One region of the Shewanella sp. 10N.286.45.A1 genome, then DNA from elsewhere that is predicted to be linked to it. Evidence: predicted binding sites of a transcription regulator. Region 1 holds the regulator's gene; each other region holds the start of a gene.

Region 1 (7,994 bases):
TGGGCAATAATTCTTTTATCTGCTAATACATAAACATAATCAGCAATACCTAACACCTCATCCACATCATGAGACACCACCACAGAAGTAAGGTTAAGAGCATCGGACAGTTCACGAATAAGCTTAACCAACACTCCCATAGAGATAGGATCTTGCCCTGCAAAGGGTTCATCATAAAGGATGATTTCTGGCTCTAGGGCAATGGCACGTGCTAAAGCAGCCCTACGTTGCATACCTCCCGATAATTCAGTAGGCATTAACTTAGCTGCGCCGCGCAGCCCAACCGCTTCAAGCTTCATCAATACAATACGGCGAATAATGGCTTCAGGCAGGCCAGAGTGTTCTCTCAATGCAAAAGCGACATTATCGAATACATTCATGTCAGTGAATAGTGCGCCGCTCTGAAACAGCATACTCATACGCTTACGCAGTGCAAACAGCTCAGTTCGATTGCATTGATGCACATCTGTGCCATCAAAAAGCACTGTGCCCTTATCTGGAGTAAGTTGACCACCAATAAGCTTAAGTAAGGTTGTCTTACCGATCCCGCTTGGTCCCATAATCGCAGTCACCTTGCCCGCAGGGATCGACAAACTGATGTCCTCATAAATGACATGAGAACCTCGGCTAAAGGCCATATTGTGGATTTCGACCAATGAGTTATGCTTTTGAGTCATGCATGAGCCCTGCATTCGAAGTTAGAAACATCCATTTTCCCATACCGCAAAGGAAGAAATTGTACGTAATTGGCCATTGAGGTACAACCAAATCAACACTATCTCGTCTCAATACTTTCATTTTTCTTAAATTACAGCGAAAATACGCGGCTATATCCCAAAATACTAAGAATCGATGTTATTTAATATATTTTTGTTAGTGGCTGGCTTAGGTGCTTTAGTCTGGAGTGCTGATAAGTTTGTTTACGGTGCAGCAGCCTTTGCGCGCAATTTAGGTCTTCCACCCATGTTGATCGGCTTGACCATCGTCGCGATGGGCAGCTCAGCCCCTGAAATGTTTGTCGCAGCGACAGCCTCAATGGAAGGGATGACAGATACTGCGATTGGCAATGTTCTCGGCTCAAATATTGCGAATATCACATTAATTCTAGGAATAACCGCACTACTCGGTGCGATTTCTGTCAGCTCGCAAACCCTAAGGCGTGAAATCCCTTTAATGCTAGCCGCGACGGCGATAGTGGGTTGTTTTTTACACGATGGTTTTCTTACTCGCATTGAAGGTGTGTCTTTGATGGTGCTATTTTTTGCACTAATGGGCTATCTTATTTGGCATGCGCTGACCAATAAAAATCGCGATGCTCTGGCCATCGATGCAGACAATGAGATCCCTGCTAATGTTCCGACAAAGAAAGCCATTTTCTGGCTAGTCATTGGAATGGTACTATTACCATTATCTGCAGATTGGATGGTGCAAGGTGCCGTAGGGATTGCCAAGGCATATCACCTTTCAGACTTAGTTATCGGACTCACCATTATTGCAGTGGGCACCAGCTTACCTGAACTTGCAGCCTGTATAGCAGGCGTTCTGAAGAAAGAAGATGACTTAGCCATCGGTAATATTGTTGGTTCTAACTTATTTAATATTTTAGCGGTACTTGCACTACCTGGCATCATTGCACCTGGCGCAGTCGATGCCGCAGCAAGTACACGAGATTTCTACATGGTACTTGCAACGAGCAGTGCACTTGCAATACTGATCTTATTGACCGGACGCGCACGGCAATTAAAACCGTGGCACGGCGTCGTACTACTGATTACATTTGTTGCATACCAAGCGTTACTTTTCCTATCTTAAATATGGGTGCAGCAACTAAAGCAGTAAATTAAAGAGAGACCAAGAAATGGTAGATGAACAGCAGTTACGCCAATGGGGCACCAAAGTGATTGATATCGAGAAGCAAGCCCTCGATAACCTTCATCAGTATGTTGATTCGAGTGAATTTGCCCAAGCTTGCCAACTAATATTGCAATGTACGGGTAAAGTTATCGTGATGGGCATGGGTAAATCAGGCCATATCGGTAACAAAATATCAGCGACATTAGCCAGTACGGGAACCCCAGCCTTCTTCGTCCATCCAGGTGAAGCTAGCCATGGTGACTTAGGTGTTTTGAGTGAAAACGATATCGTACTTGCTATTTCAAACTCCGGTGAGTCGAGCGAAATCCTAACTTTAATGCCCGTCATTAAGCGTATGGGACTGCCGATGATATCGGTCACCGGCAAGCCAGATTCAAATATGGCAAAACTCGCACAGCTGCATCTTTGTATTGAAGTACCAGAAGAGGCATGTCCTCTTGGGTTAGCACCAACCTCAAGTACAACAGCCACTTTGGTTATGGGTGATGCATTAGCCGTTGCTTTACTGCAAGCACGTGGCTTTACCAAAGATGATTTTGCCCTTTCTCATCCAGGTGGAAGCTTAGGTCGTAAGCTATTATTAAAAGTCAGCGACGTGATGCACAGCGGTAATGAACTGCCTTTAGTAAAACATGATATTTGCATTACCGACGCGCTTTATGAGATCTCTAAAAAAGGCTTAGGAATGACGGCCATTATTGATGAAGCAAACACCTTAGTCGGGATTTTCACCGATGGCGATCTGCGTCGAGTGATTGATGCTGAGGTAAACTTACGCACTACCTCTATCGCTGATGTGATGAGTAAAGGCTGTGTCACAATTACCGATAATGTTTTGGCGGCAGAAGCATTGAAAGTCATGGAAGAGAAAAATATTAACGGTCTTATCGTCATCAATTCAAAGCAACAACCCGTCGGCGCATTGAACATGCTCGATATGGTTAAAGCAGGAGTTATTTAATATGTCTAAGCAAGGATTTTACGGACCAATCAGTGATGACGTTTGGCAAGCAGCCAGCAAGATCAAACTACTGATCTGTGATGTCGATGGCGTATTTTCAGACGGTTTGGTTTACATGAGCAATGCCGGAGAGGAACTTAAGACTTTCCATACCCGCGACGGTTACGGTGTGCGTTCAGTCCTATCTAGTGGTATCAACGTGGCTATTATTACCGGCCGAAAATCACAAATTGTCACAGACAGAATGACAGCCCTCGGCGTCACTCACATCTACCAAGGCGTCGATAATAAGCTCGATCCTTACCAAGAATTGCTAGCGCTTTACGATGTACGTCCTGATGAAGTCGCCTATATCGGAGATGATATGGTTGATCTTCCCGTTATGAAGGAGGTGGGCCTATCTGTATGCGTAGCTGATGGCCACCCATACGTTAAGCAGCATGCTTTGATGACGACCCACATTAAAGGCGGCCATGGTGCACTGCGCGAATTAACAGATCTACTGCTGCTTAGCCAAGACAAGTTTGAGTCAGCTCATGGGATGAGCATATGAATCGCGTCACCCTAGCGATAATCGCCTTATTTGGTACAGCACTGATCCTCTATTGGCAGGTGCAGTCAAAAAAAGGCGATCAAACGTTAGACGTCGATGCAAGCGAGCGGCCCAATTACATCATCGATGACCTACGCAGCACAGAGTACAATGAAGCAGGGTTTGTAAATAGTAAGGTCACAGCCAAGCATATGGAACACTATGAAGATGCCAGTATGACTTACTTCACAGAGCCAGTGTATTTAATCTATCCCGATGATGGCCAAGCACAATGGCGCTTAAGAGCAACGAAAGGCAGCCATAACAATTTAACCGGTAAGGTCTCATTACAAAACAATGTTATTATTGACTCTATTAGCCCTGAAGAGCCGATTCAAACATTATCGACATCTTATTTAGAGCTAGACTTGGATACCATGATAATGACCTCTGATGAAATTATTCACGTCACCGGCAATGAGTTTGTTATTCAAGGTACAGGTCTTTATGCTGACCTTAATGCTCAAAGTGTAAAACTGATCAGCGAAGTCGAAGGGATCTACGATGCTAAATAAGCTGTTCAAAAAAACCAATATACTCACTCGTACTGTCACACTAATGGCCGAGTAGAAGGAAGTTATGAAATACAATCAATCCATACTTGCAGGTCTATTGTGTCTGCTTAGCATTAGCAGCTATGCCGCTGTCGATGACCTTAAGCAAGAGGTCAAAATTGCCGCTGCAAGCCAAGAAGCTGATATCAAAAACAATCAGGTTATCTTTTTTGGCCCTGTAGAGGTGACTCAAGGCTCAATTAAAATGAAAGCTGATGAATTGCGGGTTTTCTCTAAAGAAGCGAACTCAGGGAAAACCCTAGTCGCTACGGGTAAGCCAGCAACATACACCCAAGTCATGGAAGATGGTCGCCCCGCAACGGCAAGCGCCAAAGAGATCCGTTACGAACTCGCGACCAGAACCTTAACCTTGCTAGGTGATGCTACACTCGAGCAAGAGGGTAGCCAGGTCACAGGTAACCGCATTAAGTACAATATTGGTTTACAGCAACTTATTGCAGAAAGCACCGGCCAAGGCAATGACCGAGTGATTACTATCATTCAGCCTGAAGCCTACCAAGAAGAGACTCCTGAAACCCCAGCGGAACCGATAGAAAAGCAGGAGCAGCAATGATCCAAAAAACGCTAACCGCACGCAACTTAGCTAAGAGTTATAAAAATCGAGCTGTTGTTCAAGACGTGAGTTTAACGGTAAAAACAGGGCAAATTGTCGGTCTATTAGGTCCAAATGGAGCAGGTAAAACTACAACTTTCTATATGGTTGTGGGGTTAGTACAGAGCGACAAGGGGCAGATCTTTATTGATGAAGATGACTTAACCTTAGATCCGATGCACCTTAGGGCTCGAAAAGGTATTGGCTACCTGCCCCAAGAAGCGAGTATTTTTAGAAAACTTTCGGTCCGTGACAACATCATGGCAGTACTGCAGACTCGCAGCGATATTGATAATGAGCAGCGTGAAGCGCAGCTAGAAAGTTTACTTGAAGAGTTTCATATTACTCACATACGAGATAGCCAAGGTATGGCACTATCTGGTGGTGAACGTCGCCGAGTTGAAATTGCACGAGCGCTAGCAGCCAACCCAAAATTTATTTTGCTTGATGAACCTTTTGCAGGTGTCGATCCTATTTCGGTCATCGACATTAAAAAAATCATTGAACAGCTAAAAAGTCGCGGCCTAGGTGTGCTTATTACTGACCACAACGTTCGTGAAACATTAGACGTATGTGAACATGCATATATCGTAAGTCACGGAAATCTCATTGCAGAAGGCACGCCTGCCGAAATCTTAGACAACCAGCAGGTTAGAGCAGTGTACTTAGGTGAACAATTCAGGCTATAGTTAATCAACAACATGAGCGTTTAAAGCGCGACACTAGTTAAGTATACTAATATAATCATAGTGTTGGGCCTTTACGCTCTCTTCGCCAAATTAACGAGCTTCAACGTTTAATTACAGTGTAGGGAATAGCGGTAAGATGAAAGCGTCACTTCAGCTCAAAATGGGTCAGCAGCTAACCATGACTCCACAGTTACAGCAGGCAATCCGCTTACTGCAACTGTCCTCTTTAGAGCTGCAGCAAGAGATCCAGCAAGCATTAGAGTCTAATCCCCTACTAGAATTAGATGAAGAGCAATCTGACGGCGAACCTGTCAGCAACGAAGATCGCACCACCAGCGAATCCGATAACTACTCAGAATCAGATAGCGATAACGATTACAGCGCCAGCGCCGAAGTCGATCCCCAGCAAGATAGCGCCGCAGTAGAAACCTCTGATGCATTAACTCAAGACTCAATGCCAGATGAACTGCCGATGGATACCACCTGGGATGAAGTTTATACCGTCTCATCAAATGCAAGTTCCGGCGGGATGCGTGATGACGATATGCCATTCCAAGGAGAAACCAGCGAAGGCTTGTATGAGCACCTTGAGTGGCAAAAGAACTTAACACCATTTTCTGATAACGACCTGGCTATCGCCACCGCAATTATTGATGCTATTGACGAACGTGGTTACCTCACTCAAAACTGTGAAGACATTCTTGAGGCGATGGGCGATCCAGAGATAGAAATTGATGAAGTTGAAGCCGTGCTCAAACGCGTACAGCATTTCGACCCTATAGGTGTAGCCGCTCGCGACTTAAGCGAATGTCTCTTAATCCAACTGGCTCAATATGCGACGACTACGCCACATATTGATAATGCTCGCCTACTCATCAAAGACTATTTAGATTTGATTGCAGGGCGCGATTTTAGACAGTTAATGCGTAAAACTAAGCTTAAAGAAGATGAGCTACGTGAAGCCATTAGCTTGATCCAAACTCTCAACCCAAGACCAGGGCTGGCAGTCACCCGCAGCAAAGATGAATACGTTATTCCCGATGTCTCTGTGGCCAAAAAGAAAGGCCGCTGGGTGGTTGAGCTAAACCCAGATTACATGCCTAAAATTAATGTTAATCAACATTACGCATCAATGGCCCGCAGCACTAAAAGCCAAGCCGATGGCCAGTTTATCCGCGGTCATTTGCAGGAAGCTAAGTGGTTTATCAAAAGTTTAGAAAGTCGTAATGAAACCTTATTAAAGGTCAGTAACTGCATCGTTAAATTCCAACAAGGCTTCTTTGAATATGGTGATGAAGCCATGAAGCCAATGGTATTAAACGATATTGCAGAAGCTGTTGAGATGCATGAGTCCACCATCTCAAGGGTTACCACTCAAAAGTATATGCATACCCCAAGAGGTATTTTCGAATTAAAGTATTTCTTCTCTAGTCATGTCGGAACCGACGACGGTGGAGAGTGCTCATCTACAGCTATTAGAGCGTTTATTAAGAAGTTAGTCGCTGCTGAAAACCAAAAGAAACCATTAAGCGATAGCAAAATGGCGCAACTTTTGGCAGAACAAGGGATTAAAGTTGCTCGTCGTACTATCGCGAAATACCGTGAAGCAATGCTGATCCCGCCCTCAAACCAACGTAAGAGTTTATAACTCAAAATTAGGCACTTGGAGGAATTTTCTATGCAAATTAACCTTACTGGACATCACATCGAGATCACTGCATCGCTGCGTGGCTATGTAGAAGAAAAGTTTACAAAGCTTGAACGTCATTTCGATCAGATCAATAATGTCCACGTCATTTTGAACGTAGAAAAAATGCAGCAGATTGCCGAGGCAAGAATCCACCTTAAAAAAGGGGAAGTTTTTGCCACTTCGGAAAATGCGGACATGTATGCCGCAATCGACTCCCTGATCGATAAATTAGATCGTCAGGTTATTAAACACAAAGAGAAGCTGACCAAACACTAACGATGGAACTATGTACCATCCTGCAGCCGGAGTGCACCACCTGTGCCACTCCGGGCAGTAAGAAAAAAGTACTGGAATTAATCAGCGACATTGCCGCTGTCCAGTACCCTACTCTATCTTCACAAGAGATATTCGAGAGCCTTTTAGCTCGCGAAAAAATGGGTAGCACAGGTATAGGCAACGGTATCGCAATCCCGCATGGACGATTGACTAATATTGACCATCCATTGGGCATATTAATCAAATGCGAAACACCGATCTCTTTTGACTCGATAGATAAGCAGCCGGTCGATATATTGTTTGCACTTTTGGTTCCTGCAGAGCAATGTGAGCAACACTTAGCCACTTTGTCTTCAATGGCTGAAAAGCTTAACGATAAAGCTATCGTTAAGCAGTTGAGAAAAAGCACCAGTGAATCAGAGCTGTACGATTTGATCACTCAATAGCTAATTTAGTCAGGTCTTTAAATAACCTTATGTTATACAACTAGGTTATTTAAAGACCTGAGTATATATGACAGCAATATTATTTATTATCTCCTTCTTGCCTAAGCTCTTGCTTTCACCAACAAAAAAGTTAATCTATACCATAGTACATCTTGTAAACATATATAAAACACTCATTCTAACTTCTATCAGGTAGTCAAAAGATGAAACTCGTTTTAGTCTCTGGTCGTTCTGGTTCTGGAAAATCCGTTCTTTTAAGAATGCTAGAAGATCTCGGCTATTATTGTGTCGATAATCT
Region 2 (7,994 bases), on a different contig from region 1:
ATTTTTCCTGAAAAAGAAAAAAGATTAAACCCTGTCTGTACTGTCTTTTTATTATTCATACCTTCCCCCTCATCCTTAAGCGAGTAATCGCGCTAATACTTTGCCAGACTCACGTTTAACCTCATAAACATCTACACTCAGCACCTCATTTTCTAAGCAATGCCCTGTCGTTAAGCTGTAGTGCTGTTTATGCAGTGGTGACGCAACAAATAGCTCATTGTCAAATTCACAAAGTAGCCCCCGTGAAAGCACACTTACGCCCGTTGCAGGATCGATGTTATCAATGGCATAAATGCCTGCATCTCCAAGGTGAAAAATCGCCACCGCTTTACCAGCAACCCATGCAGCAACGCCTCTTTTGGCCGGTAAAGCTTGTTCATCACAAATAGTTACCCAATTCATACCAATACCTCCTCTTCATCCAACTGCGTAATTGCGATATCGCCTAGTGTCGATAGCTTGTGATTAACAGCACTAAATGTTTCGACTTCAGAGCTGATAGGAAATTTTTGTGAGCGTTGATATTGATACTGTTTTGTATCAATTAGAGGTGCCTCTTTAGGGTTGATAAATTCTCTGAAACGTTGCAAAAACACATCATCTTGCAAACTGGTTTTCCATTCGCATTGATAATTGACAACGACTTTATGCATCTGGCTTTCTAACTCATCAGCTAAGCCTAAAGAGTCTTCAACCACGACAGATTGCAAATATTCAAGCCCACCAGCTAAAGACTCAAGCCACACTGATGTGCGCTGAAGTCGCGCAGCTGTTTTGCTGTAGAACATCAGTATTCGGTCAATATAACTAACAAGTTGTTCGGTTGAGAGATCGGTTGCAAACAGATCGCCATGTCTAGGTCTCATCCCACCATTACCGCCAACAAATAGATTCCAGCCCTTCTCTGTTGCAATAACGCCAATATCTTTACTCTGCGCTTCAGCACATTCTCGAGTACAGCCTGAAACGGCAAACTTTATCTTGTGAGGTGACCGAAGGCCTTTGTATCGGTTTTCTAATGCAATCGCCAAGCCTACAGAATCTTGCACGCCGTAACGGCACCAAGTATTACCCACACAAGATTTAACCGTACGCAGCGACTTACCATAGGCATGCCCAGTTTCAAATCCCTCAGCGATTAGTTCAGACCAGATCGCAGGCAAATCAGATAACGCAGCACCAAACATATCGATACGCTGGCCACCTGTAATTTTGGTGTATAGATCATATCTTTTGGCTATCTGGCCCATGGCGATCAGTTTATCTGGGGTGATCTCGCCACCAGCAACTCTCGGCACCACCGAATAGCTGCCGTCCTTTTGCAGGTTACCTAAATAAGCATCATTACTATCTTGCAGGGCTACATGCTTTTCATTGAGCACATACTCATTTTCCAAGGTAGCAAAAATAGAAGCGGCAACAGGTTTACAAATATCACAGCCTAGCGCTAATTCAGAAGAGCCCTCTTTGGCATGAAGCTGATAAAGTTGCTCGAAGTTACTTATGTTTTCTACTTGGCATAGGTGAAACAGTGCTTGGCGATCATGCTCAAAGTGACAGCAGATCCCTGAATCTGTTTCTAGTCCTTGTGCCTGCATAGTTTCATCAATGATCTGCTGTACAACAGCGGCGCAACCTCCACAACCTGATGCCGCTTTAGTGCAACTTTTTATCTCAGCTAGCTGGTGATTTCCCGCAACAACTTGTGTAACGATGTCCGCTTTTGTAACTTGGTGACATGAACAAACAATGGCGCTGTCTTTTAGCGCTAATGGCGCAGAATCATCAGCCATTAGCAATGTGACGGCCGGCTCTTCTAACGCTTCTCCCGACAAGTATTGGCTAAGCAGATGGCTGTATTCGTCAACATTGCCTACCAGAACAGCCCCTCGCAGGTACTCGCCAGTTTCATCAAGCCAAAGCTTTTTATAAACCCCAGCTTGAACATCACTGAGCTCAACATATTGCGCATTATCAAAACCACGGCTTGCCCCAATAGATGCCACATCAACCCCAAGCAGTTTTAACTTAGTGCTCATGTCTGCACCGGTGAACTTTAACGCCTCTGTAGCCGGCGAGACTAATGAATTATCAAGTAGCTGCTCGGCTATCTGAGACACTGCTACTTTGGCCATTTGATAGCCAGGAGCGACTAAGCCAAAGATCTGTTGTTGCCAAAGGGCACACTCTCCAATGGCGTATACATCCTTGGCGGATGTAAGGCAGCAGTCATCTATAACAATACCGCCGCGTTCACCAATACTTATGCCACTCTCTCTAGCTAATGCATCTTGAGGACGGATCCCTGCGGAAAATACAATCAAATCCGTTTCTAAGCAACTGCCATCACTGAAATTAAGTCGATGCTGCGCCCGCTCACCATCAACAATCTCTTGTGTTGCTTTGCTCAAATGCACACCAAGCCCTAACGCTTCAATTTTCTGCCTTAATAGTTCACCACCTTTGTCGTTCAACTGCACTGACATCAATTGCGGTGCAAACTCAACCACGTGAGTATCGAGCCCTAATGCACTCAGCGCATTAGCGGCTTCCAGTCCCAGTAACCCACCACCAATAACGACACCTGACTTGGCCGTCGTTGCAGCTTGCTCAATAGCTTCCAGATCATCAATAGTGCGATAAACTAAACAATCACGACGGTCATTACCCTTTATCGGCGGTACAAAAGGAAAAGACCCTGTTGCCAAAACAAGCGTGTCATAAAAGACTGTCTCACCATTCACTGTCAGTTGTTTATTATGTTGGTCAATATTGCTGACCTGCTGCCCTAGATGTAAAACAACACCTTGCGCCGCATAATCAGCCTGCGTTGCTAACATAAGACTATCGGCGCTACTCGATTCGAAATACTTCGATAGTTGCACCCTATCGTATGCAGGCAAACACTCTGCACCAAAAACCGTAACGTCATAATGTCGATTAAGCTGTTGCTCACATAATTGTTCCACAAAATGGTGACCAACCATGCCATTGCCCACTATAACTAACTTGGGTTTATCTACTCTCATGCTTTGCCCCTTTTGTGTCTTATACTATTTATTTCAAACAAAAAGGCGCCAATCTCCCTAATGGAGATGGCGCCTTTGCCAAAAATTCAAATTGTTAATTGCTATTAATAACGAATAAAAACCGCTGCTTAGTTACTCATAAAAGTAGCGAAGATTGTGCCAGTATTCACCTCCACTCAAAATACATTCAAAGCGTTGATTTAAATACCTTTTAAACCAGGATAACGCTAAAGGCTACTTTCCTCAAAGCTCCCTGCCATATCTTTTGCACCAATATGGTTAGCAACTGATTATTTATGTGCAAAACGACCCTGCGCCATTTTTCCAAGACCTGCTGCACAATCAGGCAAACGAACACCTCCATCCATAGACACTTTCTGAATAACTTTATGGGCCTCTTGCTCGGACAAGCCCGATTGCTGTAAATCACGCTTAGCCAGTTGAATACGTTTTTCGTCCTCGATCCGGCATTCAAGTTCCGCAACTTTACTGTGCAAACGGTTAGCCGTTTTAAAACGGACGAGTGCCAACTCCATTAATTTTACAAGACGGGAATAATCAAATGGCTGCGGTACATAGGTAACCCGCCCACAATGCAGCAACGTAGATAATTGCCACGGTTCGATACTTGTGGCTGTGATAATTAACGGTGCAGGTGCGAATGCCATCAATCGTTCAACAAACTGCAAATGCGAGGCTCTGATAGTGTCAACGACCATAAGCACGGTATCCGTGGCATTGTTAAGTTCGAAACGCTCAAACTGTGATATTGACGTGAAGCTAACTAAATCAAAATCATGACGCTTGGCAGCGTCAATCAACCCGCGATTGTCTGTATCCTCAATCAAACTCACTAAGCGCATGCCTTGCCTCCTGAGCTAATAAGGTCTGCCCCTGGTTTACAATGAGCTTGTGTTTTTAGATCTGTAACACCATTTATTGAATCGTTCTGGTGTCGCTGCTGCCAAAATGTCTTAGCCATGCTTTTAGCCACATCAACTTGAATACTGGAATCGAGCAGCATAAGAACAGCCATCACATTCGTCATCACGGTAGCCTCTGCTCTGTGGGCTTCCGCTGAATCTAGAGCACCATCGCTATGATGGTTAACAGATAAGGAAAGTTCATGCCAAAGCAAGGATAGCCATTGAGCAGACAGCTCTATCGCATTTGCTTTGCGACCAATCAAGCCGTCAAGCTGGGTAGGCAAAGCGATTTGACGCTGGCCACTTAGACTAAAAATATTAATTGTTGTTGAGGTTCTTGAGTTTAATTCACACTCGCCTTGATACCCCTTAAATATAGCGACATTAGATTGATGCAGATTAGGCTCATTTTTGGCCATTAAGCGCGCCACATTAAAGTGAATATCATCTAAGCCCGCGTGAAAATAGCATCTAAGACTAAGTCTGGCATTTGCCGGATTAATACAGCGGATAGCGCTTTGAAACAGGCTTCTTAGACCAAGCTCTTGATGAATGACGCTAAATGAGTGAACCAGTGCCGACAACTTGTCGGCACTTACATAGCAGATCCCAGCAGACTTTAACGCAACATTAGCTTCCGCCGCAGTTGAAACAGTACTAATTCCTAATTCATCGACGAATTTTGCAATATGTTGCCGATGAGGTAACGCCTTGTCATCCCCATGCAATAAAATACGATACCCTTGCTGTGCCAGTAACTTGGCACTAAGCAATAGGTAGGGTAATTGATCACGCTTGGCGCCATAACAAGGCCAGTCAATATCGACATCAAGCTGCTGCCAGTTACTCTCTATCGTTGTTTTTAACGCAATAGCAGCGCCAGCAACCTCTTCAGCACTCTCCCCCTTAACTCGCATCAACATTAGTGCCACACTTAGCTGAGTCACGTTGCCAAAATTATCGTAAAAACCGCGAATGAGTTGATAGCTTTCAAGAAAATTTAACGAACGAGAGCCCTTCTTTCCGCGAGCAAGGATTCTGATTAGCTGTTTATACTCATGAGATTCAGTAATATTCACTAATCTAGCTTTGGTGGCGTAACTATCCATATGCACGCTCAAGCGGTAAGTTGTTAACCATTTGACCAAGGTCAAGCGAGCTCATACAGTTAGCAAGCTCCTTGCCTATAGCGACCACCTCACCAACAATCAGCAGTGTTGGACCATCAACCGTTATCGCACCAGCTACATCAACCATATCCTTAATCGTGGTAGTGATTACCTGCTGATCCGTGCGGCCGCCATTAGAGATAAAAGCCACCGACAGCGATAACTTAGCACCGGCTTTTAATAAACCGTGCGCGATATCTGCAGCTCTCTCTTTTCCCATATAAAACACAAGTGTACTTTTTGATGCCAGCAAACCGCCCCATTCAACAGCAGAGTCATCACAATTATGTCCAGTCACAAAAGTCACTGAACGAGACACTTTTCTGTGTGTCAACGGGATCCCAGCGCTTGCAGCGCAACCCAAAGCGGCTGTGACCCCTGCTATAAACTCACTTTTTATACCATGTTGAGCAAGATACATAGCCTCTTCAGCACCGCGGCCAAATACGTTTGGGTCACCGCCTTTAAGACGAATAACCACCTTACCTTGTTGGTTCAATTGGAGTAACTTGAGGTTTATCTGCTCCTGAGTCGCACTCGGTTCCTCAAAGCGTTTTCCCATATAATGTAATTCACAATCATCAGCCGCTAACTGTAAAATATCTCTACTCACTAAATTGTCATAGACGATTGCCTGGGCACCGATTATTGCTCGTACCGCCTTAATAGTCAGTAGATCAATATCACCACAGCCCGCGCCGACTATCGCAATCCTATTTTCATCGAAACCAGCTGTATTTTGCATGGAAATTGTTTCGTTTAGCGTTAATAACAGCTCTTGGCTTAAGTGTTGTTGCGGTAGATTATTTTCCAATTGCACTGGTTTATTTGTGGAATTTAGCATCATTAAGCAACCTCCCTGTTTGGTCTCTGCTTCTGTGCTATGACACAGTCTGCAATCTCTTTTACTTGATTTAAGCAACTACCACATACCGCACTGCAGTGTAGTTTTTGCTGTACTTTTTCAATTAATGATGGAGCATTGTCGGCACCACCCGAGATATCTATTAGCATCTGCGATTCAATATCAGATTGGGTCACCCCCGTGCAGGCACACACTATTTGACTACTACCAGCACGCAGTATTTGATGTAATTTTTTAATTGAACCAGCATTAAATATTTGATTTATCAGTAACTGAATAGCATTGTTATCAACACATAATTGCTCTACACCTGTGATAACTAACGTTTTAAGACGCCCTTTATTGACGATGCATGTCACTCGCTTGTTTTGATGCTTCCACTGTATAACATGACCGTTCACACTGGCTGCTGATGACAAGCAAAGTGTCGTATTAAGCTCTGAGAGTGACAGACTAAAATCTTCATCTGCAGCGATGTGACGGCAAAACCCACCTTGAAGCTGCTGCTTTACATCCCAGCAAAGCAATTCGGGATCAACGACAGATTGTCCCCACTCCGTTCCCTGTTCCACCACTTTTAATGGCTTAATTTGTACCCATTGATTCTTAAACCCGGGTTGCTTTGAATGGGGATCTACCGCTGCTGAAGTAACATTATTAACGCCACCACTCTTACTGAACTGTGATGACCAATGCATAGACAAAAAAGCACTATCAGTTTGTATTGATTGCTCGATAACAACTCTAGCAATCAAAGGAGTGGCTAGGTTGTCAGTGGCTAACGCAGCGAATTCGCCTTCAATAAGCCCATTCTTAATCGATGTTGACACATTTAGCTTTAGTTCTGGCTGATAGTCTGCAGCAGCCAACTTGGCAATATGACCAGTCTTGGTCATTGTGTGCCACTGATCCCGAGTGCGGCCACTGTTTAGTCGAACTTTATTGGAGCCTGAACTAACATCATCAGAAATGGGTGATGTTATTGCTGATGTAAATGGGGTTTCGACAAATTGCGCCTTACCCGTTGCGGTTGCAAATACTCCATCATTAAAGAGCCGTTTGTTTTTTTGCCCCAAAGCGTCAATATCATCAATCGGCCATTGAGTCGGCACAAGGTGTTGGTATTGATCCGGTGTCAGATTTGCAAGTCCTGCAATTGAGAACTGTTTCTGTGGAAAATGTTGCTTTACACGTGCGCTTAGCTGAGCATATTCCTTGAAAATTTCGCCGCTGTTTTTAAAGTTAAACTCAGCGTTAAACCCAAGCGCTTTGGCTACTTCACACAGTGCCCACCAATCGGCCTTTGAATCACCTTGAGGTAACACAAAACGGCGCTGGCGACTAATAGTGCGTTCACTATTGGTTACGGTACCCGATTTCTCTGACCAACCTTGTGCCGGCAACAGGATATCAGCGTACTGAGCGGTATCTGTATCAGCTGTAATATCTGATACCACTACAAAATCACATGCTGAGAGTGCTTGCTTAACTAACGCTGTATCAGGCAAAGAAACGACTGGATTAGTTCCTAAAATCCACACAGCTTTTATTTCACCGCTTGCCATCGCTGCGAACATCTCCGTCGCCGTTTTTCCTTTTGTATTGGCTAATTTATCAGTATGCCAATAGTTTGCGACTAACTGGTGCTCCTCTTCAGAAAAACCGAGATGACAGGCAAGTTGTGTCGCAAGGCCACCAACTTCACGACCTCCCATGGCATTAGGTTGGCCTGTGAGTGATAGCGGCCCACAACCTGGTTGACCAATATCCCCTAATGCCAAATGGCAATTTATAATTGCATTACTGGTATTTGTGCCTAAAGTAGACTGATTAACCCCTTGGCTACTGGCGGTAACCACTTTACTGCTTTGCTTATACAAGGAATAAAACTCAATAATTTTATCTACTTGCAGACCAGTATGACGTGCTATATCGTTAACAGCGCTCCCCCCCTCCTGCGCCTTTGTTAATACTTGAGAGAAACCTTCTGTGTATTGTTTTATGT
Region 3 (7,745 bases), on a different contig from region 1:
GTGTGGTGATCATTAATGGCGACGGGATTGTGACTGATGCGAATCCGGTTGCCATTGAGCTACTTGGTGGACCCTTAGAGGGACTGCGCTGGTTTAAAGTGATCAATCAAGCTTTCTCACCGAAAGATGATGATGGCCATGAAGTGTCACTGCGTAATGGTCGACGGGTAAAGCTTGCGATAACGCCGCTAACGCCTGAGCCTGGTCAGCTGATTGTATTAACCGATCTGACAGAGACTCGTTTACTGCAAAAAAACTTGTCTCATCTGCAGCGGTTATCAGCATTAGGAAAAATGGTGGCAACACTTGCTCACCAAGTCCGGACGCCTTTGAGCGCCGCATTATTGTATGCATCAAACCTTGCAAGCCCGAAGATTTCAGATAGTGCCAGACAACGTTTTCAAGGCAAGTTAGTTGATAGGCTTAATGAGCTCGAACACCAAGTTAATGACATGCTGTTGATGGCAAAAGGCCGTCAGCAAGAGTTAGATGTCATCGTCAGTATTGAAGAGGTTATCGACAGTGTGTTGAATAACTGTCTGCCAATCGCAGCTCAAAAAGGCTGCCAGCTTGAATTTATTAACCATGCCACTCAGCCTATACGTGCCAATGATTCAGCTTTAAGTTCGGCCATCAACAACTTGGTCGTTAACAGTATCGAGGCGGGCGCAACTACAATTACTATAAAGACCTACGACAGCGAAACCGCGTTGCATGTTGATGTGATTGATAACGGCAAGGGATTAGATAGCGACATGCAGCAACAAGTGCTTGAACCTTTCTTTACCACTAAAGCGCAGGGAACAGGGCTCGGATTAGCGGTTGTGCAGTCAGTGGTTAATAACCATGGCGGCATGATGCAGTTTAGCTGCCATGTTGGTAAAGGCTGCACCGCTGCGCTTAAATTCCCACTGGCGAAACCACAAGTTATCACTGATACAGTGGTTGGAGCGTAGAGCATGTCTGAAGGAAGATTACTGTTAGTTGAAGATGATGCTTCATTAAGAGAGGCATTATTAGATACCTTAATGTTGGCACAATATGATTGCGTTGATGTCGAGTCGGCTGAAGCGGGTATTTTAGCGCTTAAAAATGACCGCTTTGACATGGTGATAAGCGATGTGCAAATGGAGGGGATTGGCGGCCTTGGGCTACTCAATTACCTGCAACAGTACCATCCCAAAGTACCGATGCTATTGATGACGGCTTACGCGACCATAGATAACGCAGTCAATGCAATGAAACTGGGTGCGGTAGATTATTTAGCTAAACCATTCTCACCAGAAGTACTGCTTAATCAAGTATCGCGCTATCTACCTGCAAAATCGATAGAAGGCAGTCCTGTTGTTGCTGATGAAAAGAGTCTAGCACTGTTATCTTTAGCGCAGCGAGTTGCTGTATCTGATGCGTCGGTGATGATCATGGGCCCAAGTGGTAGTGGTAAAGAGGTATTAGCTCGCTATATACATCAACACAGTCAGCGTGCGACAGAGCCATTTGTAGCTATTAACTGTGCGGCAATTCCAGAAAATATGCTGGAAGCGACTTTGTTTGGCTACGAGAAAGGGGCGTTTACCGGCGCATATCAAGCTTGCCCCGGAAAGTTTGAGCAGGCACAAGGCGGTACGTTACTGCTGGATGAAATTTCTGAGATGGAAGTGGGTCTGCAAGCTAAGTTACTGCGCGTGCTTCAAGAGCGTGAAGTTGAGCGTTTAGGCGGACGCAAAACCATTAAATTGAATGTGCGGGTACTAGCAACCTCTAACCGAGATCTAAAAGCGATGGCTGAGGCTGGCGAATTCAGAGAAGACCTTTACTATCGAATTAATGTTTTCCCGCTGACATGGCCTGCGCTGAATCAGCGTCCAGCTGATATTTTACCTTTGGCAAGACACTTAATTAGTCGCCATGCAACGGCGATGAACAGAACTGAAGTCCCTGAGTTGGCAGAATGTGCTTCCCGGCGACTATTGACACACCGCTGGCCTGGTAACGTTCGAGAACTTGATAATGTGGTGCAGCGAGCACTTATATTGAGTGTCGGGACTGAAATCACCATTGCTGACATTATTATCGATTCTTGCGATATCTCATTAACTGCGGAGGTTAACTCGGTAGAAGAGGAGACTAAGAGCAATGAGCTTGACGGCTTAGGGAATGAACTTAAAGCGCAAGAACATGTGATCATTTTGGAGACTCTGAGCCAGTGCAACGGCAGTCGTAAAGAGGTTGCTGAAAAACTGGGGATCAGCGCGCGTACTTTGCGCTATAAAATGGCTAAAATGCGTGACTCTGGGATTGAAATACCGGCTTAAGCGCTAACAAGGACTAATACGCAGTCTGCTATTTGAGTGTTCTCAGCCTTACTAGCAAAGAGCAGTAACAGTAGAAGAGTCAGGTTTTTGCTGTTGCTTTCTCCATAATGAGTCGCTGCTGTAAACGTAGGTCGGCATTTATACCGTCGCTTTGCTTTGCCGTTATGGCCTGAAGCTAAATCCACTACTTCAAACCTTATTAATACCTTTCTATAAACTGGCACGATTTCTGCTTTATCTAGTTCAATTAAGATTTTCGTCAAGAAAACGACATTGGGAGATAGTTATGCAAATCGGCGCTAATTCTTTACTGCAAGAGATGCAGTCACTTAACGGTCAAATCGGTACTCAAGGCACTCAAACAAGTGTTGCCCGCCAAGTGAACAACACTTCAGGCGCTGATTTTGGTCAACTTCTCTCTCAAGCTGTTGGAAATGTGAGCGAACTTCAGTCAAATGCATCTAATTTGGCCACTCGCCTTGATATGGGCGATACCACAGTGACATTATCTGATACGGTTATCGCGCGTGAAAAATCGAGCGTTGCTTTTGAAGCAACCGTGCAAGTAAGAAATAAGCTCGTAGAAGCTTATAAAGACATTATGAGTATGCCTGTTTAGGCCTTAACTACTAACAGCAGGTAGCAATTGTGAGTACAGAAATGGTCGTAGGAACAGGTTCAAATGTCGCTGCTGCAGGGCAGTCTGGTGGCGTTCAAGAAGAACATAAGCCAGGTGTGATGGGATCGATTGGCAATATCGACATGTTACGCCAAGTGACCATGATATTAGCCTTGGCTATCTGTTTAGCATTAGCTGTTTTTGTGATGATTTGGGCACAAGAGCCTGAATACCGTCCTTTAGGACAAATGAGTACGCAAGAGATGGTTCAAGTACTCGATGAACTCGATAAAAATAAAATTAAATACCAGATCCAAGGTGATGTGGTAAAAGTCCCTGAAGATAAATATCAAGATGTAAAAATGATGCTAAGCCGTGCTGGTTTAGATCAAGCTGCTGCCAATGATGACTATTTAAGTAAAGACAGTGGTTTTGGTGTTAGCCAGCGTATGGAGCAAGCTCGCCTTAAACACAGCCAGGAACAGAACCTTGCTCGTGCTATTGAAGAGCTTAAAAGTGTTAGCCGCGCCAAAGTTATCTTAGCCTTGCCAAAAGAGAACGTTTTTGCTCGCAATCGCTCTAAGCCAAGCGCAACCGTTGTTGTTAACACTCGCCGTGGTGGTCTTGGTCAAGAAGAGGTCGATTCGATAGTCGATATCGTTGCGTCAGCGGTTCACAACCTAGAGCCAAATAAAGTCACCGTCACCGATTCAAATGGTCGCCTATTAAATTCAGGTAGCCAAGATGGCGTGTCAGCCATTGCGCGACGTGAACTGGAAATTGTTCAACAAAAAGAGTCTGAATATCGTAACAAGGTCGAGTCAATTTTGATGCCGATTCTAGGGCCAGAAAACTTTACCTCGCAAGTAGACGTTAGCATGGACTTTACAGCCGTAGAGCAAACCGCTAAGCGTTATAATCCCGACTTACCGGCACTGCGCAGTGAGATGGTTGTTGAGAATAACTCTAACGGCGGAACCACTGGTGGGATCCCCGGGGCATTGTCTAATCAGCCTCCGATGAATTCAGATATTCCACAAGAGGTGGGTACAGAAACAACGTCTGTTAGCAGTGGTAGTAGCCACAAAGAAGCCACGCGAAACTTTGAGCTTGATACCACTATCAGTCACACTCGCCAGCAAATAGGTACATTAAGACGTGTCAGCGTCTCTGTTGCTGTCGATTTTAAAAATGCGCCTGCTGCTGAAGATGGTAGTGTTTCGCGCGTCCCTCGCACTGAGCAAGAGCTGGCAAACATTCGCCGTTTACTCGAAGGTGCCGTTGGTTTTAACACCCAGCGCGGTGACATGATTGAAGTTGTTACCGTGCCGTTTATGGATCAGTTAATAGAAGATGCGCCAGCACCAGAAATGTGGGAACAACCTTGGTTTTGGCGTGCAGTAAAATTAGGCTTAGGTACCTTAGTTGCATTAGCGATAGTGATGTTTATTATCAGTCCAATGCTAAAGCGTATTGTCTACCCTGATAGCGCCAAGCTGCCAGAAGAGCCAAAGGTGGGCGATGAACTGGCTGAGATAGAAGATCAATATGCTGCTGATACATTAGGCATGTTAGAGCGCCCTGAAGCTGAATACAGCTATGCCGATGACGGTTCGATTTTAATTCCCGACTTGCATAAAGACGATGACATGATTAAAGCCATCCGCGCGATTGTCGCGAATGAACCTGAACTATCGACGCAAGTCGTGAAAAATTGGTTAATTGAAGATGACAAATAATACTCCCGTAGAGGGGCAAGCAGTAGCACCTGCACCAGGGTTTAAGCCAGAAGATTTAAATGGTATTGAAAAAACAGCCATATTGTTGCTGAGCCTGAGCGAAAGTGATGCGGCTTCTATATTGAAACACCTAGAGCCCAAACAGGTGCAGAAGGTCGGCATGGCGATGGCGGCAATGCAGGACTTCGGCCAAGAAAAGGTCATCGGAGTGCATAAGCTGTTTTTGGACGATATTCAAAAATACTCTTCTATCGGTTTCAACAGTGAAGAATTCGTTCGTAAGGCATTGACTGCTGCACTAGGTGAAGACAAAGCGGGCAACTTGATTGAACAGATCATTATGGGCAGTGGAGCTAAAGGCCTCGACTCCCTAAAGTGGATGGATGCACGCCAAGTTGCAACTATCATTCAAAACGAACATCCGCAGATCCAAACCATTGTTTTATCATATTTAGAGCCGGATCAAGCCGCAGAAATATTTGCGCAATTCCCTGAAAATACACGCTTAGATCTCATGATGCGAATCGCTAACCTTGAAGAGGTGCAACCCGCAGCACTTCAAGAGCTTAACGATATCATGGAGAAACAGTTTGCTGGTCAAGGCGGCGCGCAAGCAGCGAAGATGGGTGGCCTAAAAGCGGCTGCAAATATCATGAACTATCTCGATACGGGCGTTGAAAGCCATCTTATGGAAACCATGCGTGAGTCTGATGAAGAGATGGCGCAACAGATCCAAGATCTTATGTTCGTGTTTGAGAACTTAAGTGATGTCGACGACATGGGCATTCAAGTGCTGCTTAGAGAGGTGCAGCAAGATGTACTGATGAAGGCACTAAAAGGCACTGATGATCAACTCAAAGAGAAGCTCCTTGGTAACATGTCTAAACGCGCGGCCGAATTGCTGCGAGATGATTTAGAAGCGATGGGGCCGATTAGGATCAGTGAAGTTGAAGTGGCACAAAAAGAGATCTTATCGATTGCACGTCGTCTAAGCGAAAGCGGTGAGCTGATGCTTGGCGGTGGCAGTGGTGAAGAGTTCTTATAATGGCTGACTCAAAAGAGCCTAAAGGGGCGACGGTTAATACCACCGATGAGTTTGGTCACTGGGATCTGCCCGATATTAGCCAAGCAGTAGATACTTCATCATTGAATATGTTTGGTCGACATGGCTCAAGTATCGACATTGAGGATGATGGCGAAGCTGAAGCTATTTTACCGCCGACATTGACCGAGATTGAAGATATCCGCGCCGATGCTGAACGAGAAGGCTTTGTTCAAGGGCAAGAGGCCGGTCATGCTGAAGGGCTTGAAAAAGGTCGTTTGGCTGGGTTAGAACAGGGTCATAGCGAAGGTTTTGAACAAGGAAAAGAGCAGGGGCATGAAGCTGGTCTCCAAGCTGCTGCGGAGATGTTACAACGCTTTGAGGCATTACTTGAGCAATTCGAGCAACCGTTGAGCATACTCGATACCGAAATTGAGAAAGAGTTACTATCTACCTCTATGAGTCTTGCAAAGGCCGTTATTGGCCACGAGCTTAGAACACACCCTGAACATATATTAAGTGCGCTGCGCCAAGGTGTTGACTCGCTGCCGATTAAACAGCAACAAGTGAATATCAGAGTGACGCCAGATGACGAAGCATTGATTAGCGGGCTCTATAGTGCAGCGCAATTAGAAAAAAACCGCTGGGATATCGAAGCCGATCCAAGCTTATCCGCTGGTGACTGTATTATTAGTAGCGGGCGCAGTCATATCGATATGACGGTCGATACTCGTATTCAACATGTCTTTTTTGAGTTAGAAAAAACTCAGCAAGATCTACTGCAGCAAAAAGAGCAGCAAGAGGAAGCGCTACTTAATCACAGAGCGAGTAAGCAAGTTGCTGTTGAGAGTGCAGAGTCTAATTCCGCTCCAGCAATGGAGACACAACAAGAACAGCAAACTCAAGAACCCGTCCCAGTCGCCGAAGGTGAACATGCCAACACGCCAACACCGACTGCGCAGTAAGCTTGCGCAGCACCACAGCAAGGTGACCCCTTTTGTGGCCGAAGCCAGCGGACAGCTAGTTCGTGTGGTGGGTTTAACGCTAGAAGCTACCGGTTGCCGCGCTTCAGTAGGCAGTCTTTGCTCGATAGAAACCATGTCTGGTGAGCTTGTGGCGGAGGTGATTGGTTTCGACGACGAGCTGTTGTACTTGATGCCAATTGAAGAACTTAGCGGCGTGCTGCCTGGTGCAAAAGTCACTCCACTTGGGCAACAGTCAGGCTTAAGTGTCGGACTGGCATTACTAGGCCGAGTACTTGATGGTAGTGGCTTGCCGATTGATGGCTTAGGCAACCTGCAAACCGATCAAAAAGCACCGACTCACGCTCCCGCAATAAACCCGTTAGCAAGACGCGCAATTAGCGAACCACTTGATGTGGGTGTGCGTGCCATTAACTCAATGCTGACAGTAGGTAAAGGTCAGCGAATGGGGCTATTTGCTGGTTCTGGTGTGGGTAAAAGTGTGCTGTTAGGCATGATGACCCGAGGCACAACCGCCGACATCATTGTGGTGGGGTTAGTGGGTGAGCGTGGCCGCGAAGTCAAAGAGTTCATCGAAGAGATTTTAGGGCCTGAAGGCCGTGCACGCTCAGTTGTTGTTGCCGCGCCGGCAGATACCTCGCCATTAATGCGCTTACGTGCCTGTGAAACATCAACACGGATCGCAGAGTATTTTCGCGACATGGGATACAGCGTACTGCTACTGATGGATAGTTTAACCCGTTACGCTCAGGCGCAGCGCGAAATAGCGTTGGCGGTCGGTGAACCACCTGCCACTAAAGGCTATCCGCCTTCAGTTTTTGCCAAACTGCCTAAACTGGTGGAAAGAGCCGGCAATGGTGGTGGTAAACAGGGCTCGATTACTGCTTTTTACACGGTGCTGACAGAGGGCGACGATCTACAAGATCCTATTGCCGATGCATCACGAGCAATCCTTGACGGCCATATTGTCCTTTCTCGTTCGTTGGCCGATTCCGGTCACTACCCAGCGATAGATATCGAAGCGTCGATTAGTCGTGTCGCGCCTAT
Region 4 (7,994 bases), on a different contig from region 1:
AAAGAAAGGAATATCATGATGTATAAGACAATAATCTTACTATCACTGTTGATGCTTTATGGCTGTGCGATGACGGCGACTGAGACGCCACAAGAGCAAACGCTTGCGAGCGGCAAAGGTTTGCCACATTTGTCATCAATTAACCACCTGGCACAACAGATGGTTAATGAGTTAGTCAGGCAAAATGACAGCTTAAAATCAACTCAGCCTTTACTCGTGGCAACACCGGTAATGTTAAATGATCTGCAGAGTACTAATGAACTCGGGTTGCAATACCAGCAGGGGCTGATTACGGCATTACATGATCACCAGTTTAATTTGGTAGACATGAACGTAGCGGAAACACTGCGAGTTACCGAGGGGGGTGACTTCATTCTTACTCGTGATTGGCAGCAATTGCCCACCGATATTGATGTCAGGCATGTGGTTGTATCGACAATGAGCCCGAGCAAAGAGGGGGTGGTTGTTTATAGCCGTATTGTAGATGTCAGTAATAACCGAGTGGTATCTGTGGCTCAAAGCTTTGTGCCAATTACTGCTATGCCGGATATGTTAACCCCTTCAGAGAAAGTCGTGTCAGAAAATGGCTTATTGTATCGCTCTGATACGACCGGGCAGAATGCGGTCATGCTTGGAGGAGCTAAGTAGATGAAAGCCATTTTACTCTCTGCAACGCTAACACTTACCGCCTTATTAGCGGGGTGTTCAGCGCAAGACCGTTATGTGCAATATGAAACTGAAGCACCAACGTCTTTTCCGACGTTAACTGCGATAGGCTATGCGACATTAGACAGCCAACCGTCGGATGATCCCGCGCAGCGGGTATTAATGGCGATGCAGGCTTCTAAGATTGCCGCTTACCGTGAACTTGCAGAGCAAGTTTATGGCCAGCATTTAGCGGCATCGAGCCAGGTACGTGATTGGATGTTAACCAACGACGAGATTAAAGCGTCAGTTTCAGGAGTGATCCGAGGTGCACGAGTGGTTAAGGTATATCCCGCTGGTGAGCATTATGTTACTGAGCTTGAACTTGACTTTGAGCAGGTGTGGGCACTGTATCAACAACAAAATCGTTCACAACGGGTTAAAGAGATCACGTATTTTTAAGAGATTAGGTGGAAAATATTGTGAGGGGATATTAGAAACTGGTTCTATGTTGCTCAATATCGCACCGTTAGCATTAGGCTTACAAGCTAAAGACCCAAAAAAGCGAAGCACTTAGCTTCGCTTTTTCTTTTGATACTTTAGGTGTTTAAGCTTTTAAATTGTTACCTAAGCTGGAGATGCTTGAGGTGCGGCCTTTACCATCATAGGTGAGGCTAGTGGAGCTTCTACTGACCTGCAGTGCTTGAGAAAAGCGATTTAAGCTGGCTAAGCTCAATTCGATTAAAGACTCGTTCTCAGCGTTGAGTTGTTGGCACTCAGCGAGCAACTCCTTTGCTTGGCTAACTTGCTGAGATAAAGTGGCATCGGTCTCTAATATACTTTTATCAGGCTGTGCGGCTATCATCTCATCGTTATGTTTTAAGTTATCAAGTAAGGTTGCTTTTGTGCTCGCAAGCGCTAACAAACTGTCTGCATCTTGCGATTGCAGTGCTTGCTTTTCTTGACTGATAACGGCTTTAAGCTCAGTCAACACGGTATGTTGTGAGCTTAAAAGATGAGATAAATTAGTCATAATGGCCTTATCTGTTTTGCCTTAATCCGCGTTTAGCGGCGACATTTAGTTTAAATCGCTCAGATCATTCTCAAAGTTTGCGATATTAGTTGCAAGTTTATCTGGATCGATTTTGTAACGACCCTCAGCGATAGCAGCTTTAATTTCGTCAACTTTCTTTTGGTCTATATCAGGCATATCAGCCATCTTTGTCTGTACGTTTTGCAATTGTTGAGCCTGTGGCGTAATTGACACAGAGTCGGCTTTTTGTGTTACAGCAGTTTGTGCAGGGGCTGCTGGCGCACTTTGTGCTGCAGAGCCTTTACCCGCATTGCTGCTGTTTATACGCGATGTTGCAGCGCTATTTACTTGTTTAATATCCATAGCCATTTTGGTATCCAACATTGAATAAAGAGACTTTCTTACACATGCTATCGGCGTGATAACGGTTAACTTGAGTATTATTTTACATTCTTACTTCAACTTGGCCAACAGCAGTGACTTTAGCATTCAATGTTTTTTGCGAATGAGTGTTTTTGATACGGATTTTGTCGCCCAGATTTCCATCGTGTAGGGCTTCGCCAACAGTCTTAATCTCAAAGTTTTCTGAGCGGGCGAATATGGAAACAGTATCTCCCTTACAAACAATGCAAAGGTGATTATTGAAAATAGGTTGCTGGGGCGCGACACGACGCTTCAATCGTGCACCTACCACTTGATCGACTTGGTCAAATTGTTGACCACGAAGTGTGGTTTGCTCTACATAGTCGATCTCTACATCACTGCTTGATAGCAGGTCGCCTGGACCTAAGGTAGATTTAGCCACCACCACCGGGTAAAGAATATCAACTCTCACCGATAAAAATATTTGCCACGGGTAACTTAAATCTGGGCTGTCGCAACTGATCTTTATCGTGTTGTTACGCCTGATAGCTCGGTCACTGGCAATTTCAGCTTTAATCGGCAAGTAGCAGCTCGGTAAGCTGACACGACTATCGAGGCTCTGAGGAGTGATATTTATCTTAGCTTTATCAGGGGCTTCGATTTTTTCTTCAACTGCGGCTATAGCTAATCGTGAAATGGTCGATATAGATGGTACGCTAGCAAGTTGATCTGTATTTGCAATAGCGGCGATGGGTACAAATAATACGGTTAAAAAGAGCCAAAAAATTATTTTCATAATGAATACACCAGCTTGATTCGCTAGAATGCACCTAAGTCGTGTTATTTTAGAATTTCTGTAGCGAACTCATTAAATCGTCGGGTGTCATAAAGTTGACTAAAATCGCAACGCTAAAATCAGATAATACAAGCTAAGCAAGTAGCATGCCTAAATGTAGGTGTTAATTATATTGATCAGTATCGGCAGCATCGATGCGCTAAATCAACGTAATAAGTGGTCACTCAACTAAATTGAATCTTTTAGATTTAATCGATAAAAATAAGTACAAGGCAAATTTTCATGTCGAACATTCTTGAATCAGTAAATAAGCGAACGCAATTGGTTGGGCAGAACCGACTAGAGTTGTTGTTATTTAAACTTAATGGACGTCAACGATTCGGCATTAACGTATTTAAGGTAAAAGAGGTGCTGCAATGCCCTCCATTAACCAGTTTACCTAGGCTCAATTCAAACGTACGTGGTATTGCTCATGTACGTGGTATGACAATTTCAGTGATCGATTTAAGCGCTGCCACAGGTGGTCGCCCAATTGAGAACATCGAAAACTGTTTCATTATCATCTCTGAGTACAACCGCAGTGTACAAGGCTTCCTGGTGAGTTCTGTTGAGCGTATTATCAATATGAACTGGGAAGCTATTATGCCGCCACCTCAAGGCGCTGGCCGCGGTTCTTACCTCACAGCAGTCACCGAGATAGAAAATGAATTAGTAGAGATCTTAGATGTTGAGAAGATCTTGGACGAAATCTCACCCGTTAATACCAATATCAGTAAAGAGCTTGATGATAAGCTGACCATTGATAGAGATCTGCACCATCACATCATGGTGATAGATGACTCATCGGTTGCCCGTAAGCAGATCATTCGTGCGTTAAGCTCGTTAGACTTGCAAATCGACACCGCTAAAGATGGTAAAGAGGCATTAGATAAGTTACGTGAAATAGCGGCAGAGTTAGATGATGTTTCAACAGAGATCCCGTTGATCATTTCAGATATTGAGATGCCAGAGATGGATGGTTACACATTGACGGCTGAAATACGTGATGACCCTAAATTGAGAAACATCAAAGTCGTGCTGCATACTTCGCTTAGTGGCGTGTTCAACCAAGCGATGGTTCAGAAAGTAGGCGCCAATGATTTTATCGCGAAATTTAATCCAGATGAACTAGCAGCGGCTGTAAACAAGCACTTAAGCTTATAATCCGCACTATTACAACGTTTCGTAGCCCCAAGGGAGCCAACTCCTGCTTGTGTTTCCTTGGGGGCTAATGTATAAACCTGCGATTGTTGTTAAGCTGCAGCTACTGCGCGGCTTTGTTTTATAGATATTTAGGATACTAGAGTGCCGAATAAATCACTTGCTGAAAACGAGTACCATCAATTCAGGCTATTTCTAGAGCAGCATAGCGGTATTGTGCTTGGAGAGAACAAGCAATATTTAGTGCGTAGCCGATTGGCACCACTAATGGGCAAATATAATTTGCCCTCTTTGTCGGATGTGGTAAAGCATTCGATGAAACCGACTGAGCGTCAACTTCGTACTGAAGTGATTGATGCGATGACCACCAATGAAACCTTATGGTTTCGCGACCGTTACCCCTTTGAGTTATTAGCAAATACTTTACTGCCAAACTACAGTCGACTGGGTCGGCCTATTAAAATTTGGTCGGCGGCATGTTCTTCGGGGCAGGAGCCGTACTCGTTAAGTATGACCATTCTAGAGCATCAGCAACGTCGCCCTGGCAAATTGCCTAGCGGTGCAAGCATTCTTGCGACAGATCTGTCTCCATCCATGTTAGAACGCTGTAAAAAAGCGGAATATGATAACTTAGCGTTAGGGCGAGGCTTGTCAGAGGAAAGGAAACGTCAGTTCTTTGATACTTTGCCTTCAGGCAACATGGCGATTAAGAATAATGTAAAGCAGTTGGTTAACTTTAGAGCGCACAACTTGCTTGAAAGTTATACCTTACTGGGCAAGTTTGACATCATTTTTTGCCGCAATGTGCTGATCTACTTTTCGCCAGAGGCAAAGCGGAAAATACTGCGGCAATTTGCTGCCGCATTGAACCCAAATGGCATTCTATTTCTAGGCGCCTCGGAGTCTATTGCTGGGTTATCTGAAGAGTTTGACATGATCCGCTGTAATCCAGGGATCTATTACCAAAAGCGCAGTTAAGTTATCGTATTTAGGGTGTTTCAACGGCGTTTAACGCAATTTTGACACCCCCTTATCTTGTAAAACCTTCCTTTTGACATCGCTGTATCGTAGATATACCTCTATTTTTACTTGTTTTAACTATTTTGGCACACCAATTGCTTTATTTCAGACACTGAGCTGAGGAGGCAATTTTATGGCGATTAGTTTTGATAAAGCATTAGGAGTTCATCAATACACTTTGGGCGTACGCTCCCAACGTGCAGAGGTCCTATCTTCAAATATTGCCAATGCCGACACACCAAACTATAAAGCACGTGATGTGGATTTTGCCAAAGCGATGAATTCTGCGCAGTCACGTCAATCGGGCTTAGCAATGGCTAAGAGCGATGGTAAACATTTTGATATGGCAGCGTTAACTCAGCAAAACGTCGCTTACCGTGTACCTAATCAACCCGATACGGGTGATGGCAATACCGTTGATATCCAACAAGAGCAATCAGCATTCATGCAAAATGCACTTGAGTATCAGATGTCCCTCGGTTTTCTTGACGGTAAGTTCTCTGGCATGAAAAAAGCAATTAGAGGCGATTAATTATGAGTTTATTTAATATATTTAACGTCGCAGGTTCAGGTATGTCTGCGCAATCAGTCAGGCTAAATACCACAGCCAGTAATATTGCTAATGCCGATGCCGTATCGAGCAGTGCTGGCGAAACTTACCGCGCTCGTCATCCTATTTTTGAAGCCGAAATGAGCAAAGCACAACAGCATCAAAGTGCATCACAGTCTGTGGCAGTTAAAGGTATTGTTGAAAGTGACTTACCTTTAAATAAAGAGTTTTCTCCCGGTCATCCAATGGCAGACACTGACGGCTTTATCTATAAGCCCAATGTCAACGTGATGGAGGAGATGGCTAACATGATCTCAGCCTCTCGCTCATATCAAATGAATGTACAGGTTACTGATGCAGCGAAATCGATGCTTCAGCAAACTCTTAGAATTGGCAAGTAACTCAGTGAAAGCTGGAGGTAAATTTTGAGCCTGATTAATCCGCTCAATAACACGCAATCGGCAACGGCTCAGCCACAACAGGCAGGAGCTGTTACGCCGCAAGCATCGCAAGCGACGACCCAAAGTAGCGCGTCGACAGAGCAGACATCTACAACCGGTAACCCGTTTTTAGATAGCCTTCGTTTGCCGGCAGAAAACTCAATACCTGAGCCTAATAGTCAGGAGCTATCTCAAGAAGATTTCTTCTCGTTATTGAGTCAACAGTTGTCGATGCAAGATCCGTTTAAACCGGTCGATAATGACCAAATGATCCAGCAAATGGCATCATTCTCAACCGTTGACGGGATCAGTAAACTTAACGAAGAGATTGTTAACCTCAATGCATTAACTACCTCGAGCCAAGCGCTGCAGGCGTCGGGACTTGTAGGTCAAAAAGTGCTTATCCCATCAGACACAGGCTATGTGTCTGCTGATGAACCCAACATTAAAGCCATTGTTAGTACTCCAGAGACGATTAAGGACCTAACGGTTCGCGTCGAAGATGAAACTGGCCAACTTATTTCAACCTTTACCGTTGATGGTAGTGCCGGCGGTAACGTCGATATCACCTGGGATGGTATGGGGAAAAATGGTGAACCGGTGGCAGAAGGCAGCTATACCCTTAAAGTAACGGGTAACGTTGACGGTAAAAGTGAAGAGCTCCCCGTTTCAACCTACGCACATGTGACCAGCGTATCATTAGGTACTGCTGCAACGGGTGCCATTTTGAACTTACGTGGTGTGGGTGGCATTAAGATTAGTGATGTATTAGCGGTATCAGAATCGTAAACGTCTGACAGATATTAATAGTAGCGGCGAGTTTAGCCTCTGCTAAAACGAATTGAACAAGGATTGAGGTGAACTATGTCATTTAACATTGCTTTGAGCGGTATATCGTCTGCGCAAAAAGATCTAAATACAACGGCAAACAATATCGCTAACGTAAACACTACTGGCTTTAAAGAATCTCGTGCTGAATTTGCCGATGTTTACGCCAGCTCTATTTTCGCCAATAGTAAAACAACCGTTGGTGGTGGTGTGGCAACCAGCCAAGTGGCGCAGCAGTTCCATCAAGGTAGTTTACAGTTTACCAATAACTCGCTTGATATGGCGATTAACGGTGGTGGCTTCTTTGTGACCTCTTCTGAAGTCGGTTCTCAAGACCACTCATTTACCCGTGCAGGCGCATTCAAGTTTGACTCGAACAATTATATGGTCGACTCAGCAGGTAATTTCCTACAAACCTTCCCGGTTGATAAAGATGGCAACTCAACCTCTGTCAGTTTGACAACGACTCAACCAGTACAAATTCCTGATACTGCAGGTAGTCCGGTTAAAACGGATAATATTGGTTTGCAGATGAACCTTAATGCGGGCGATAAAACCTTTGACCCAGCTAATTTCGATCCCGATGACCCAGATACATTCAATAACTCAACATCAGTAACCATGTACGACTCGCTTGGTGAGCCGCATGTGATGACGACTTACTTTGTTCGCCCTCCTAATGCTGCGCATACTGGTGAGAGTAACTGGGTTGCGTTCTACGCTGTTGACGGTAAAAAAGTTAATGTTGACCCTGCAGCCGGAACCTATGATGTTGATACGAGCGGTGATGGTTTGGTCGATGGCACCAAAAATGCTGAAACTGCTGGTGGTTGGAAAGGTGCTGCAGTTTCATTTAATGATACGGGTGCATACACTGGCAGTAACCCAGCGACAATTCAAACTGAGCAGCTAGGGGTAGGCGGCGCCAATGTTCTAGGTCCTGGCGCTGATGGTTCGCAAACCTTGACCTTGAACTTTAATAACCCGACGCAATATGCCTCACCTTTTGAAGTCACTGAATTGACCCAAGATGGTACTACCGTCGGGCGATTAACTAACGTTGAAGTGGGCGCTGATGGCCTGATTAACGCCAGTTACAGTAACGGTTCTACCGTGCCA

The links. The regulator sigma-54, encoded in region 1, starts transcription at its own class of promoters, with help from an activator protein. The targets are predictions, from matches to a motif close to GTTGGCACGNNNNTNGNNT.
Region 2: the regulator sigma-54 is predicted to act here: its motif matches at 3,175-3,193, upstream of nirB (nitrite reductase large subunit NirB).
Region 3: the regulator sigma-54 is predicted to act here: its motif matches at 2,532-2,550, upstream of fliE (flagellar hook-basal body complex protein FliE).
Region 4: the regulator sigma-54 is predicted to act here: its motif matches at 5,140-5,158, upstream of flgB (flagellar basal body rod protein FlgB).

Annotation. Positions count from the first base shown of each region.
Region 1 covers NZ_JBFRMK010000044.1:7,599-15,592, reverse strand. Annotated here, with positions in the region: gene mlaF (phospholipid ABC transporter ATP-binding protein MlaF) at 1-677, opposite strand, end outside; gene AB4238_RS03965 (calcium/sodium antiporter) at 853-1,812, shown strand; gene AB4238_RS03960 (KpsF/GutQ family sugar-phosphate isomerase) at 1,859-2,836, shown strand; gene kdsC (3-deoxy-manno-octulosonate-8-phosphatase KdsC) at 2,838-3,389, shown strand; gene lptC (LPS export ABC transporter periplasmic protein LptC) at 3,386-3,943, shown strand; gene lptA (lipopolysaccharide transport periplasmic protein LptA) at 4,008-4,556, shown strand; gene lptB (LPS export ABC transporter ATP-binding protein) at 4,553-5,284, shown strand; gene AB4238_RS03935 (RNA polymerase factor sigma-54) at 5,421-6,932, shown strand; gene hpf (ribosome hibernation promoting factor) at 6,963-7,250, shown strand; gene ptsN (PTS IIA-like nitrogen regulatory protein PtsN) at 7,253-7,696, shown strand; gene rapZ (RNase adapter RapZ) at 7,900-7,994, shown strand, end outside.
Region 2 covers NZ_JBFRMK010000143.1:16,092-24,085, forward strand. Annotated here, with positions in the region: gene AB4238_RS11765 (NarK family nitrate/nitrite MFS transporter) at 1-59, opposite strand, end outside; gene nirD (nitrite reductase small subunit NirD) at 76-402, opposite strand; gene nirB (nitrite reductase large subunit NirB) at 399-3,029, opposite strand; gene AB4238_RS11780 (ANTAR domain-containing response regulator) at 3,320-3,892, opposite strand; gene AB4238_RS11785 (glycosyl transferase) at 3,883-5,064, opposite strand; gene cobA (uroporphyrinogen-III C-methyltransferase) at 5,057-5,971, opposite strand; gene AB4238_RS11795 (molybdopterin-dependent oxidoreductase) at 5,971-7,994, opposite strand, start outside.
Region 3 covers NZ_JBFRMK010000275.1:750-8,494, reverse strand. Annotated here, with positions in the region: gene AB4238_RS18450 (PAS domain-containing sensor histidine kinase) at 1-956, shown strand, start outside; gene AB4238_RS18445 (sigma-54-dependent transcriptional regulator) at 960-2,315, shown strand; gene fliE (flagellar hook-basal body complex protein FliE) at 2,602-2,934, shown strand; gene fliF (flagellar basal-body MS-ring/collar protein FliF) at 2,976-4,673, shown strand; gene fliG (flagellar motor switch protein FliG) at 4,663-5,718, shown strand; gene fliH (flagellar assembly protein FliH) at 5,718-6,680, shown strand; gene fliI (flagellar protein export ATPase FliI) at 6,649-7,745, shown strand, end outside.
Region 4 covers NZ_JBFRMK010000126.1:16,833-24,826, reverse strand. Annotated here, with positions in the region: gene AB4238_RS10625 (FlgO family outer membrane protein) at 16-648, shown strand; gene AB4238_RS10620 (LPP20 family lipoprotein) at 649-1,107, shown strand; gene AB4238_RS10615 (flagella synthesis protein FlgN) at 1,253-1,678, opposite strand; gene flgM (flagellar biosynthesis anti-sigma factor FlgM) at 1,724-2,047, opposite strand; gene flgA (flagellar basal body P-ring formation chaperone FlgA) at 2,124-2,837, opposite strand; gene AB4238_RS10600 (chemotaxis protein CheV) at 3,120-4,040, shown strand; gene AB4238_RS10595 (protein-glutamate O-methyltransferase CheR) at 4,182-5,015, shown strand; gene flgB (flagellar basal body rod protein FlgB) at 5,191-5,589, shown strand; gene flgC (flagellar basal body rod protein FlgC) at 5,592-6,008, shown strand; gene flgD (flagellar hook assembly protein FlgD) at 6,033-6,836, shown strand; gene flgE (flagellar hook protein FlgE) at 6,912-7,994, shown strand, end outside.